2 regions of the Ensifer sp. ENS07 genome follow, and region 2 is predicted to be linked to the other one. Evidence: riboswitches for the same ligand, from Rfam matches in the RefSeq annotation. Region 2 holds a riboswitch; the other holds the start of a gene.
The links. A riboswitch is a leader RNA that binds a small molecule or an ion and turns the genes downstream of it on or off. The one in region 2 is predicted to bind thiamine pyrophosphate.
Positions count from the first base shown of each region.

Region 1: another riboswitch for thiamine pyrophosphate. It lies ahead of thiC (phosphomethylpyrimidine synthase ThiC); the one in region 2 lies ahead of thiB (thiamine ABC transporter substrate binding subunit).

Region 1 covers NZ_JACVBE010000009.1:183,777-189,039, reverse strand. Annotated here, with positions in the region: gene IB277_RS38705 (hypothetical protein) at 1-274, opposite strand, end outside; gene thiC (phosphomethylpyrimidine synthase ThiC) at 730-2,553, opposite strand; TPP riboswitch at 2,644-2,772, opposite strand; gene IB277_RS24830 (sigma-54 dependent transcriptional regulator) at 2,870-4,234, opposite strand; gene IB277_RS24825 (ATP-binding protein) at 4,238-5,263, opposite strand, start outside.
Region 2 covers NZ_JACVBE010000010.1:172,700-177,962, reverse strand. Annotated here, with positions in the region: gene IB277_RS26045 (ABC-F family ATP-binding cassette domain-containing protein) at 1-655, opposite strand, end outside; gene IB277_RS26040 (thiamine diphosphokinase) at 659-1,309, opposite strand; gene IB277_RS26035 (GNAT family N-acetyltransferase) at 1,394-1,879, opposite strand; TPP riboswitch at 2,015-2,133, shown strand; gene thiB (thiamine ABC transporter substrate binding subunit) at 2,185-3,213, shown strand; gene thiP (thiamine/thiamine pyrophosphate ABC transporter permease ThiP) at 3,221-4,846, shown strand; gene thiQ (thiamine ABC transporter ATP-binding protein) at 4,843-5,263, shown strand, end outside.

The DNA.
Region 1 (5,263 bases), on a different contig from region 2:
TCCCGCCGGGCTCGCCGCCCACGCCGCTACCATCGCCGGAGCCCCAATCGCCGCCACCCTCTGTGCCGTTGCTTCCGCCGCTCCCGACGTTTTCGCTACCTTGGTCGCTGCCGCCCGCGGCACCTTCACCATTCGTGCCGCCGGCATCGGCGTCGTCCGCATGGGCAGCGGAAATCCAGGAAAGGCCCGCGGCAAAGCCCCGGTCACCGTTGAGGCGCGGCAGATCTCCGCCGAATGCTGCAAGGGCTCCTATGGACAAGGCCGTCAGTCTCAACAGGCATGTCCTCAAGTCATTCTCCTTGTGCAAACGGCGTTCTTGCGTCGTCCTGCAGGACTTTTGCGCGGGTACAGTTCGGCTGCCCGCCGCGAATGAATTTCGCCGACAGCGACTTTTGCGTGCGCCTTGCATATCGTTCAATCGATGTGGGGACAAGCTATTGGGGGGACGGGCGACACGGAGCGCAAGGTGCGGGCCTCTGGCGGCGGCCACGACATACAGATGATCGCCCTCATCGCTGAGGCGTCGCGAGAGGGACAGAGGACGTTGCATGTTTGTTGATTGAACGGGGTCGTTGGCGCGCCTCCCACCCTCCGTCATGCTCGGCTCAAGCCCAAGCATGACGGAGGAGGAGAGCCTTGGCGATCGCCGCTTCCGCTTCCGAGGCGGGAGGCGCAGCCCTGAGTGAACTGAAGGGGCCGTGACTGGCCCCTTCAACGAGTCTCTGTCGTCTACTCGGCCGCGCCAGCCGCCCCTTCCACCGGCATATAGAGGTCGCCGCCCTCGCGGTATTTCGCGGCCATTGCCTCCAGGCCTTCCTTCTGCGCTTCTGCGCGGATGTCGTGCGAGATCCGCATCGAGCAGAATTTCGGGCCGCACATGGAGCAGAAATGCGCGACCTTGTGCGCTTCCTTCGGCAGTGTCTCGTCGTGGAAGTTACGGGCCGTCTCCGGGTCGAGCGAGAGGTTGAACTGGTCCTCCCAGCGGAATTCGAAGCGCGCGCGCGACAGCGCGTCGTCGCGCACCTGGGCGGCCGGATGGCCCTTGGCGAGATCGGCGGCATGGGCGGCGATCTTGTAGGTGATGACGCCGACCTTGACGTCGTTGCGATCGGGAAGACCCAGATGCTCCTTCGGCGTGACGTAGCAGAGCATGGCGGTGCCGAACCAGCCGATCATCGCCGCGCCGATGCCCGACGTGATGTGGTCGTAGCCGGGCGCAATGTCCGTCGTCAGCGGTCCGAGTGTGTAGAACGGCGCCTCGCCGCAGACGGCGAGTTGCTTGTCCATGTTCTCCTTGATCTTGTGCATCGGCACGTGGCCGGGGCCTTCGATCATCACCTGACAATCCTTGGCCCAGGCGATCTTGGTGAGCTCGCCGAGCGTTTCGAGTTCGGCGAATTGTGCCGCGTCGTTGGCATCGGCGATCGAGCCGGGGCGCAGGCCGTCGCCGAGCGAGAAGGAGACGTCATAGGCGCGGCAGATGTCGCAGATTTCCTCGAAATGCTCGTAAAGGAAGCTCTCGCGATGGTGATGCAGACACCACTTGGCCATGATCGAGCCGCCGCGCGAAACGATGCCGGTGACGCGATCGACGGTGAGCGGGATGTAGTGCAGCCGGACGCCGGCATGGATGGTGAAATAGTCGACGCCCTGTTCAGCCTGCTCGATCAGCGTGTCGCGATAGACTTCCCAGGTGAGGTCCTCGGCAATGCCGTTGACCTTTTCCAGCGCCTGGTAAAGCGGCACGGTGCCGATCGGAACCGGTGAGTTGCGGATGATCCATTCGCGGATGTTGTGGATGTTGCGGCCGGTCGAAAGGTCCATGACGGTGTCGGCGCCCCAGCGCGTCGCCCAGACCATCTTTTCGACCTCTTCCGCCATCGACGAGGTGACGGCGGAGTTGCCGATATTGGCATTGATCTTCACCAGAAAATTACGGCCGATGATCATCGGCTCGGATTCCGGATGGTTGATGTTGGCAGGCAGGATCGCGCGGCCGCTGGCAATTTCCTGGCGCACGAATTCGGGTGTCACGTGATCGGGGACGTGGGCGCCGAAGCTCTCGCCGTCGCGGACTTTCGCACGCGCCGCGTCGCGGCCGAGATTTTCGCGGATCGCCACGAACTCCATTTCCGGCGTGATGATGCCGGCGCGGGCATAGGCAAGCTGGGTCACTGCGCGGCCGCCCGTGGCCTTCAGCGGCGCATGCTGGAACGGGAAGGTCGGTGTCAGCCTGTCGCCGCTCACAAAGCCGTTGTCCTCGGGGCGGACCACGCGTCCCTCATAGGTTTCCACATCGCCGCGGTCGACGATCCAGTTGCGGCGCAGCCGCGGCAGGCCGTCCTCGATGCGGATCTCGGCGTCGTCGGCGGTGTAGGCGCCGGAGGAATCATAGACCGTAACCGGTTGCTCGCCCGACGTCGGGTGGAGCGCAATCTCGCGCATCGGCACGCGGATATCCGGATGAAGCACGCCCGGCTTGTGGATCTTGCGGGAGGCGGGAAGCGGTCCTTGCGTGACCGTGAGGGCTGCGGGTTTGGTGGCAATATTCATGACGAGGCTCCAAGTTTGCAATTGGAGACCCAGTTCTGATGCCGGAAAGATGAAAGACGCTCCGCCAGATGCTGGACGCACGGAATCCTGGCTTCGATATCTGCACCGTCCCTACGCCAGTATGAACTGGATCAGGTTCAACGGGTCACTGCGCCACAGCCGGCAAGCCGGCCATCCAGCAGAATCTCAGCCCCTTGCGGGACCCCCCTGGTGAATGCCTAGATCATAGCCATCGATCGGCCCGGGTCGTCAAGCGTGAATTCGCCTGCCGACAAAGATGCACCTATTGCGTGTGGTGACGGATTCGGGTTTGACGCTAGCGGCCGGCCTTTTCCGGTGCGGCCCGCTCGGCGTAATCGGCACGGTTGATGCCGTGGCGCTGGAGCTTGTCGTAGAATGTCTTGCGCGGAATGCCGAGCGCCTCGATCGTCGCCTTGACGTCGCCGCGCTGAGCCCGCAACACCTCTTTCAGGATCTCCGCCTCGTAGCGTTCGAGCCGTTCCGGGAGCGCAAATCCAGGCTGTTCGGCGGGCGCAATCGGCTGTCCCAGCGGACCTTCGACACCAAGCGCCACGCGTTCTGCAAAGTGCGAGAGCTCGCGCACATTGCCCGGCCAGGCATGCGTCATCAGATGTCTCTGCACGGCCGATGTGACCACAGGCGCGTCGCGCTTGAAGCGCTCGGCCGCCCGGGTCAGGAAGTGCGAGAAGAGCAGCGGGATATCGTCTCGGCGTTCGCGCAGCGGTGGGATCGACAGCGTTACGACATTCAATCTAAAGTAGAGGTCTTCCCGGAAATCGCCGCGCTGCGCCGGGTCGCCAAGATCGATTTTGGCAGCCGCGATGACGCGGATATCGACCGGACGAACCTGGTTGGTGCCAAGCGGCGTGATTTCGCGCGCTTCCAGAACGCGCAGCATCTTCACTTGAGTCGCCGGTGGCATCGCCTCGATCTCGTCGAGGAACAGCGTGCCGCCGCTCGCATGCTCGATCCGGCCGATGCGCTTCTTCAAGGCGCCGGTGAAGGCGCCCTGTTCGTGGCCGAAGAGTTCGCTTTCGATCACCGTTTCGGGCAGCGCCCCGCAATTCAGCGCCACGAAGTTGCCGTTGCGGCGTCGGCTCCAATTGTGGAGCAGCGTCGCCACCACCTCCTTGCCGCTGCCCGTCTCGCCGGCGACGAGCACGTCGACATCGGTATCGGCAATGTGCCGGATCGTCTGGCGCAAACGTTCCATGACCGGCGTCTGGCCGATCAGCGGCAGGCTGTCGCCGGCCGTCTCGGCGGCCCGTTTCAGCGCGCGGTTTTCCATCACGAGCCGGCGTTTTTCCAGCGCGCGATGCACGCTCTGCACCAGCCGGTCGGCGGCAAAGGGTTTGGGGATGAAGTCGTAGACGCCATCCTGCAGCGCCTGCACTGCCATCGGGATGTCGCCATGGCCGGTCACCAGGATCACCGGCAGATCCGCGTCGAAAGCTTCGATGCGGCGGAAGAAGGCGAGGCCGTCGATGCCCGGCATGCGGATATCGCTGACGACGACTCCGTCGAAATTCGCATCCAGCGTCTTCAACGCTTCGGCAGCGCTGGCAAAAGGGGTAACGGCGAGGCTGGCGAGTTCCAGCGTCTGCGTCATCGCCTTGCGCAGGTGGTTGTCGTCGTCGACGAGATAGACGGTCGGCTGCATCGCTCAGGCCCTCTTCAGGCGAACCGTGAAGACGGTGCCCCTGTCGCTGGTTTCGACGGTGATATCGCCGCCATAGTCGGCGACGATCTCCTTGGAGATGGCAAGGCCGAGGCCGAGCCCTTCATCCTTCGAGGTGTTGAACGGCGTGAACAGATCCTCGTGGATGTGCAGGGGAATGCCTGGGCCGTTATCGGCAACGACGAGCAAAACCGTACCCGAGGGACCGTCCTCGCAGCGCACGCGGATCTCGGCGCCGCTGCGCGTGCCGAGCGCTTCCAGGGCATTTTGCAAAAGGTTGATCAGCACCTGCTCGAGCCGGATGCGGCTGCCGAGGACGCTGAGGCCATTTTCCGGCAGGTCGATGACGATCGCATCCATGCGGCCGGCAAAGCGGCTGCGCAGCAACATCATCGCCCCCTCGATCACGTCGCGCATGGGCGTCGGCTCGGCGACGAAGCGGCCCTTGCGAGCGAAGCTTCTGAGTTCGTCGGTGATGGTGCCGACCCGATCGGTCAGTTCGGCGATGCTGACAAGGTTCTCGACCGCGGTCTGCTGCTGGCCGCGTTCGAGGAAGGTGCGGGCGTTGTCGGCATAGGCGCGGATGGTCGCGACCGGCTGGTTGATCTCGTGGGCGACGCCGGCCGCCACCTGGCCAAGGATCGCCAGCCGGTTCGCCTGAACCAGTTCCTGCTGCACCGCCTGCAGCTTCTCGCCAGTACGCCGGTGGTCGGCGATCTCCGTTTCGAGATGATCGCGGGCAAGGCTGAGGTCATGTGTGCGCTCCGCCACGCGGGTCTCCAGCTCGTCGCGCGCGGCGCGATCGCGCGCAGACACCAGCGCCAGCGTCTGGCGGCGGCGCAGGAGGACCGCGGTAAAAGCGAGCAGCGGTGCGAGGAGGGCCAGGGCAATCAGCCGGGCCTCGCGGGTTGCCGCCGAGATCGCGCCATCGAGCGGTGCTAGCTGCTCCAGCCGCCAGCTGGTGGTCGGAACCATGGTTTCGACCCGGAGGAACCGACGTTCGCTGTCGCC
Region 2 (5,263 bases):
GTTCCAGCTCCTCGGCCTCCAGCACCTCGTCACGCCAAGCCTCGAAATGGGCAAAGCCGCGGTCGAGCCGCCGCGACTGGCCACGGTCGAGCCAGACGGTCGCGGTCGAGACCTTCTCCAGGAAGCGCCGGTCGTGCGAGATCAGAACGAGCGCCGAACGGCTGCGGATCAGTTCGTCTTCCAGCCATTCGATCGTCGGCAGATCGAGATGGTTGGTCGGCTCGTCGAGCAGCAGGATATCCGGCTCCGGCGCCATGACACGGGCAAGCGCCGCGCGACGCGCCTCACCGCCCGAAAGGCGCTTCGGGTCTTCCTCGCCGGTCAACCCCAGGTGCTGCAGCAGATAGGCGACGCGATAGGGATCGTCACTCGGGCCGAGTCCTGCCTCGGCATAGGTCTGCACCGTGTCGTAGCCGTCGAAATCCGGCGCCTGGTGCAGATAGCGGATGGTCGCGGAGGGATGGCGGAAGATTTCGCCCGACTGCGCCTCGGCCAGGCCCGCGGCAATCTTCATCAGCGTCGACTTGCCCGAGCCGTTGCGGCCGACCAGACAGATGCGGTCGCCCGGTTCGACTTGAAAATTGGCGCCGGCTAGCAGCGGCGCGCCGCCGAAGGTGAGGAAGATGTCGTCGAGTTTCAGAATGGGAGGCGCCAAGGCTCAGGCTCCGGAAAGATCATAGGGGCGGGCGAGCACAATGGCGCGACCGCTCTGGAGAGTGAAGCGAAGGGGACCCTCCGCAACGTTGGAAACGGTTCGGGACGAGCCGAACGGCAAGGTGAAATCGTCGAGCGGATAGCGCGCATTGACGATCGAAAGACCGGTAAGCTCGGTCAACCCGAGCACCGAGAAGAGGCAGCCCTTGGGTAGGTCGAGGTCGAGCGAGCCGGCCAGCAGCGGATAGGCCTCTTCCTCGCCCGAGGTCATCAACACGGAAAGGCCACGCTCGGCAAGGGCGACGGCATGCAGCAGGTGCATGAAGGCGTGATCGCTGCGGGTACCGCCGAGGGCGCCGGCGAAAATCAGGCGATCGGCTCCACGCGACAGCGCCGCCTCGACCGCGATCTCCCCGTCCGTCGCGGCCTTCGCCGCCGGATAGGGCTCGCGCGGGACGGAGGCGTAGTCCGCAAGAAGGGCTTCCTCGGTCGAGTCGAAATCACCGACCCAGACATCCGGCACGATGCCGAGCAATCGGGCATGGCGCATGCCGCCGTCAGCCGCAATGAAGCGACTTGCGGCCAGCTGGTGAGCCAGCCGGTCGGTCAGCGAAAGGGCGCCGCCAAGCAGAATGGTGAAGGTCGATCGAGCCATGGCAAAGCCCATAGCGCAAAGGACCGCCGAAGGAAAACGAAGAAAACCGTCGAACGAGCGGTTCTCGATATTTTGGTCAGACCATCAATGCCCCTCGGGCACCGGATCGGGAAAAAGCATGCCGGCATAAATGCCGGGGGTCGAATCCGGAATTTCGACGGCGCCGGCCACCCGCTCGTAGAACTTCGCCGGCCCGACGCCGCCGATAATCGCGTAGCCATAGCCGGCCTCGCGCATGGCCGTGAGGCTTGCAAGCAACAGTGCCTCACCGATCCCCTGCCCGCGCATGCTTTCGTCGACGCCGGTCGGACCGAAGAAGCCGAGTGCCGTTACGTCGTGGCAGGAAAAGCCGACGATCTTTTCGTCATGGACAGCGACGTGCATGCGCGTCGGGGTGGAGGAAAAGGCGGCTTCCGCCTCGCCCGCCCATCCGGCACCGAAAGTCTTTTCAATCCAGGAAACGACCAGGCGGCGCTCCGGCGCCATGGCGCGGCGAATGCTGATGCCAAGGCCAAGCTTCGACTGAGGTTCAGCCGGCAGGGCATAAAGTCGAACAAGCATATCGGGCATGACATTTCCTCCTCGCTGCCGTTGTGTAGCGCAGTTGGCGGCATACGCAAACACGAGCCATTGTGCTGGCCAGGCGTCCCCTTGCTTCGCCGTAAACATCGCTTGCCATGGGACCGAGGCAGCGGTAAATCTCTTGCCGCTCTAACGGGGTGCCTCCCGACCGCATTGCGGCCGGAGGCTGAGAGGCGTCAAAACGCCAACCCGCGGAACCTGATCCGGCTCATACCGGCGGAGGGATTAGACGCGATCGGATCGATACGCCCTTTTCCCATGCAACAACGAACTTTGGGAGAGAGGTCCTCGCCATGTCCAATTCATCGCAACTTAAATTCTTTAGCCGGCTAGCCCTTGCGACGGCCGCGAGCCTTGTTTTCTCCGGCGCCGCGACCGCCGCCGACAAGACGCTGACGGTGTACACCTATGAGAGCTTTATCACCGAATGGGGCCCGGGCGCCAAGGTCGCAGAAGCCTTCGAGAAGACCTGCGAATGCAAGGTCAACTATGTCGGCGTGGCCGACGGCGTCGAGCTGCTCACCCGCCTGAAGCTCGAAGGCGAGGCTTCCAAGGCCGACATCGTGCTTGGCCTCGACACCAACCTCGTTGCGGAAGCCAAGGCAACGGGCTTCTTCGCGCCGCACGGCGTCGAGGCAACCGGCGTCACCGTTCCCGGCAACTTCTCCGACGACACGTTCCTGCCCTATGACTACGGCCACTTCGCCGTCGTCTACGACACCGAGACGCTGAAGACGCCGCCGAAGAGCCTGAAGGAGCTGGTAGAAGGCGACCCGTCGCAGAAGATCGTCATCGAGGATCCGCGTACGTCGACGCCGGGCCTCGGCCTCCTGCTCTGGGTCAAGGCCGTCTATGGCGATGAGGCGGGTGCCGCCTGGACGAAGCTGAAGGACCGCGTTCTGACCGTCACCCCCGGCTGGTCGGAAGCCTATGGCCTCTTCACCAAGGGCGAGGCGCCGATGGTGCTGTCCTACACCACGTCGCCGGCCTACCACATGGTCGCGGAAAACACCGAGCGCTATCAGGCCGCTGCCTTCTCCGAAGGGCACTACATCCAGATCGAAGTCGCCGGCATGACCAAGAACGCCAAGGAGCCGGAACTGGCAAAGCAGTTCCTCGCCTTCATGACCGGTCCGGACTTCCAGTCGATCATCCCGACGACGAACTGGATGATGCCGGTCGCAGCGACCAAGGAGCCGCTGCCGGACGCCTTCAATAAGCTGGTCAAGCCGGAAAACACCTTCCTCCTGCCCTCGGAGGACGTCGCCAAGAACCGCAAGGCCTGGATCGACGAATGGCTTGCCGCCATGAGCAAGAACTGAGGCCGGATTGTTCGCACTGCGCGAAAATCGTATGACAGTGGTCGCCGGGGCAGCCTGCCTCGGCGTCTTCGTCCTTTTCGTCGGTCTTGCGATCGTCGCCTTGCTGAGCCAGACGGGCGGCGCGAGCGACGATGCGCTGTTCGACGCCTACATCTGGCGCGTCACCCGCTTCACGCTGCTGCAGGCGACCCTCTCGACGTTGCTGTCCGTGCTCTTTGCCATCCCCGTCGCCCGGGCGCTAGCGCGACGACCGCAGTTCCCCGGCCGCATCTGGCTGCTGCGCTTGATGGCGCTGCCACTCGGACTGCCGGTTCTGGTTGGCGCACTCGGGCTGATCGAGATCTGGGGGCGGCAGGGTTTCCTCAATTCCGGCCTACGCTGGCTCGGCCTCGCGCAGCCCGTCAGCATTTACGGCCTGTTCGGCATCCTGCTTGCCCACGTCTTCTTCAACATGCCGCTTGCAGCGCGCCTGTTCCTGGCCGGGCTCGAGCGCATCCCCGCCGAATACTGGCGCAGCGCCGCCAATCTCGGCATGCCGTCACGCGCACTCTTTCGCTTCATCGAATGGCCCGTGCTGCGCGGCCTCCTGCCGGGTGCCGCCGGCCTCGTCTTCATGCTCTGCGCCACCAGCTTCACCCTCGTGCTGACGCTCGGCGGCGGGCCTGCGGCCAGCACAATCGAAGTGGCGATCTACCAGGCGCTGCGTTTCGATTTCGATCCGCCGCGCGCGATCGCGCTGTCAGCCCTGCAGATCGCCATGACCGGCCTGCTGCTGCTCCTGCTTCGTCATCTGGCGACCGAGCCGGAAGAGGGCATGACCGGTGGCCGCACTGTGCGCCGTTTCGATGGCGCGTCAAGGATCGCGCGCCTGAGTGATGGCACCTGGATCACGCTTGCCTTTCTGTTTCTCGGCGCGCCGCTGGTCGCGGTTCTCATCTCCGGACTCGAAGCCGATCTGCTGAAGCTCGCCCGCGATCCGGCGGTGCACCGGGCGCTGCGGACGAGTGCGGCAATCGCGCTCGCCTCGGCACTCGCCTCCGTCACCATGGCAGCCGTGATGATCCGGGCGGCGGCAACCGCCACCGCGCCGCGTCACGCGACGTCGCTCTCCCGCGGCTTTGCCGGTGCCATCGGTGCCAGCACCTCGCTGATCCTCTTGGTGCCGCCGGTGGTGCTCGGCGCCGGATGGTTTCTGCTTTTGCGTCCCTTCGGTGACGTCGCGCGCTTTGCACCTGCCATCGTCGTTGCGATCAACGCGCTGATGGCGCTGCCCTTCGTCCACCGCATCCTCGCGCCGGCAATGGCGACCCATGCGGCACGGTCCGAACGGCTGACGGCAAGCCTTGGCATTCGTGGTTTTGATCGTCTGCGATGGATCGACTTTCCGGCGCTGCGCAAGCCGCTATTGATGGCCCTTTCCTTCGCCATGGCGCTGTCGCTCGGCGACCTCGGCGCCGTCGCTCTCTTCGGCAGCCAAGACATGGTGACGCTGCCGTGGCTGCTCTATAGCCGTATGGGCAGCTACCGCACCGCCGACGCCGCCGGTCTCGCCCTTTTCCTCGGGCTTCTCTGCCTGATATTCACCATCCTCGGCACGGCCAATGACAGCCGGCCGGAAGGACGCAAAGCATGATCGATCCCGTTCCCGCGATAGAGTTGCGCGATGTCGAGGTCCGTTTCGAAACGGCCAAGCTCACCTTCGATTGCACCATCGCCAAGGGGGGCATCGTCGCTGTCGCCGGTGCCTCGGGCTCCGGCAAATCGACGCTGCTCCACCTCATTGCCGGGTTCGAGGATCCCGATCGCGGCGAGGTGCGCATTCTCGGCGAGAACGTTGCCGATCGGGCGCCGTCGGAACGGCCGGTCTCGATGATCTTCCAGGACAACAACCTCTTCGCCCATCTCGACGTCGCGACCAACATCGGACTCGGCATCGACCCGGCGCTTCGGCTGAGCGCAACCGACCGCGAGAAGATTGAAGACGCGCTCCGCCGCGTCGGGCTCGAAGGCTTCGGGAAAAGGCTGCCGCCGACGCTTTCAGGCGGCGAGC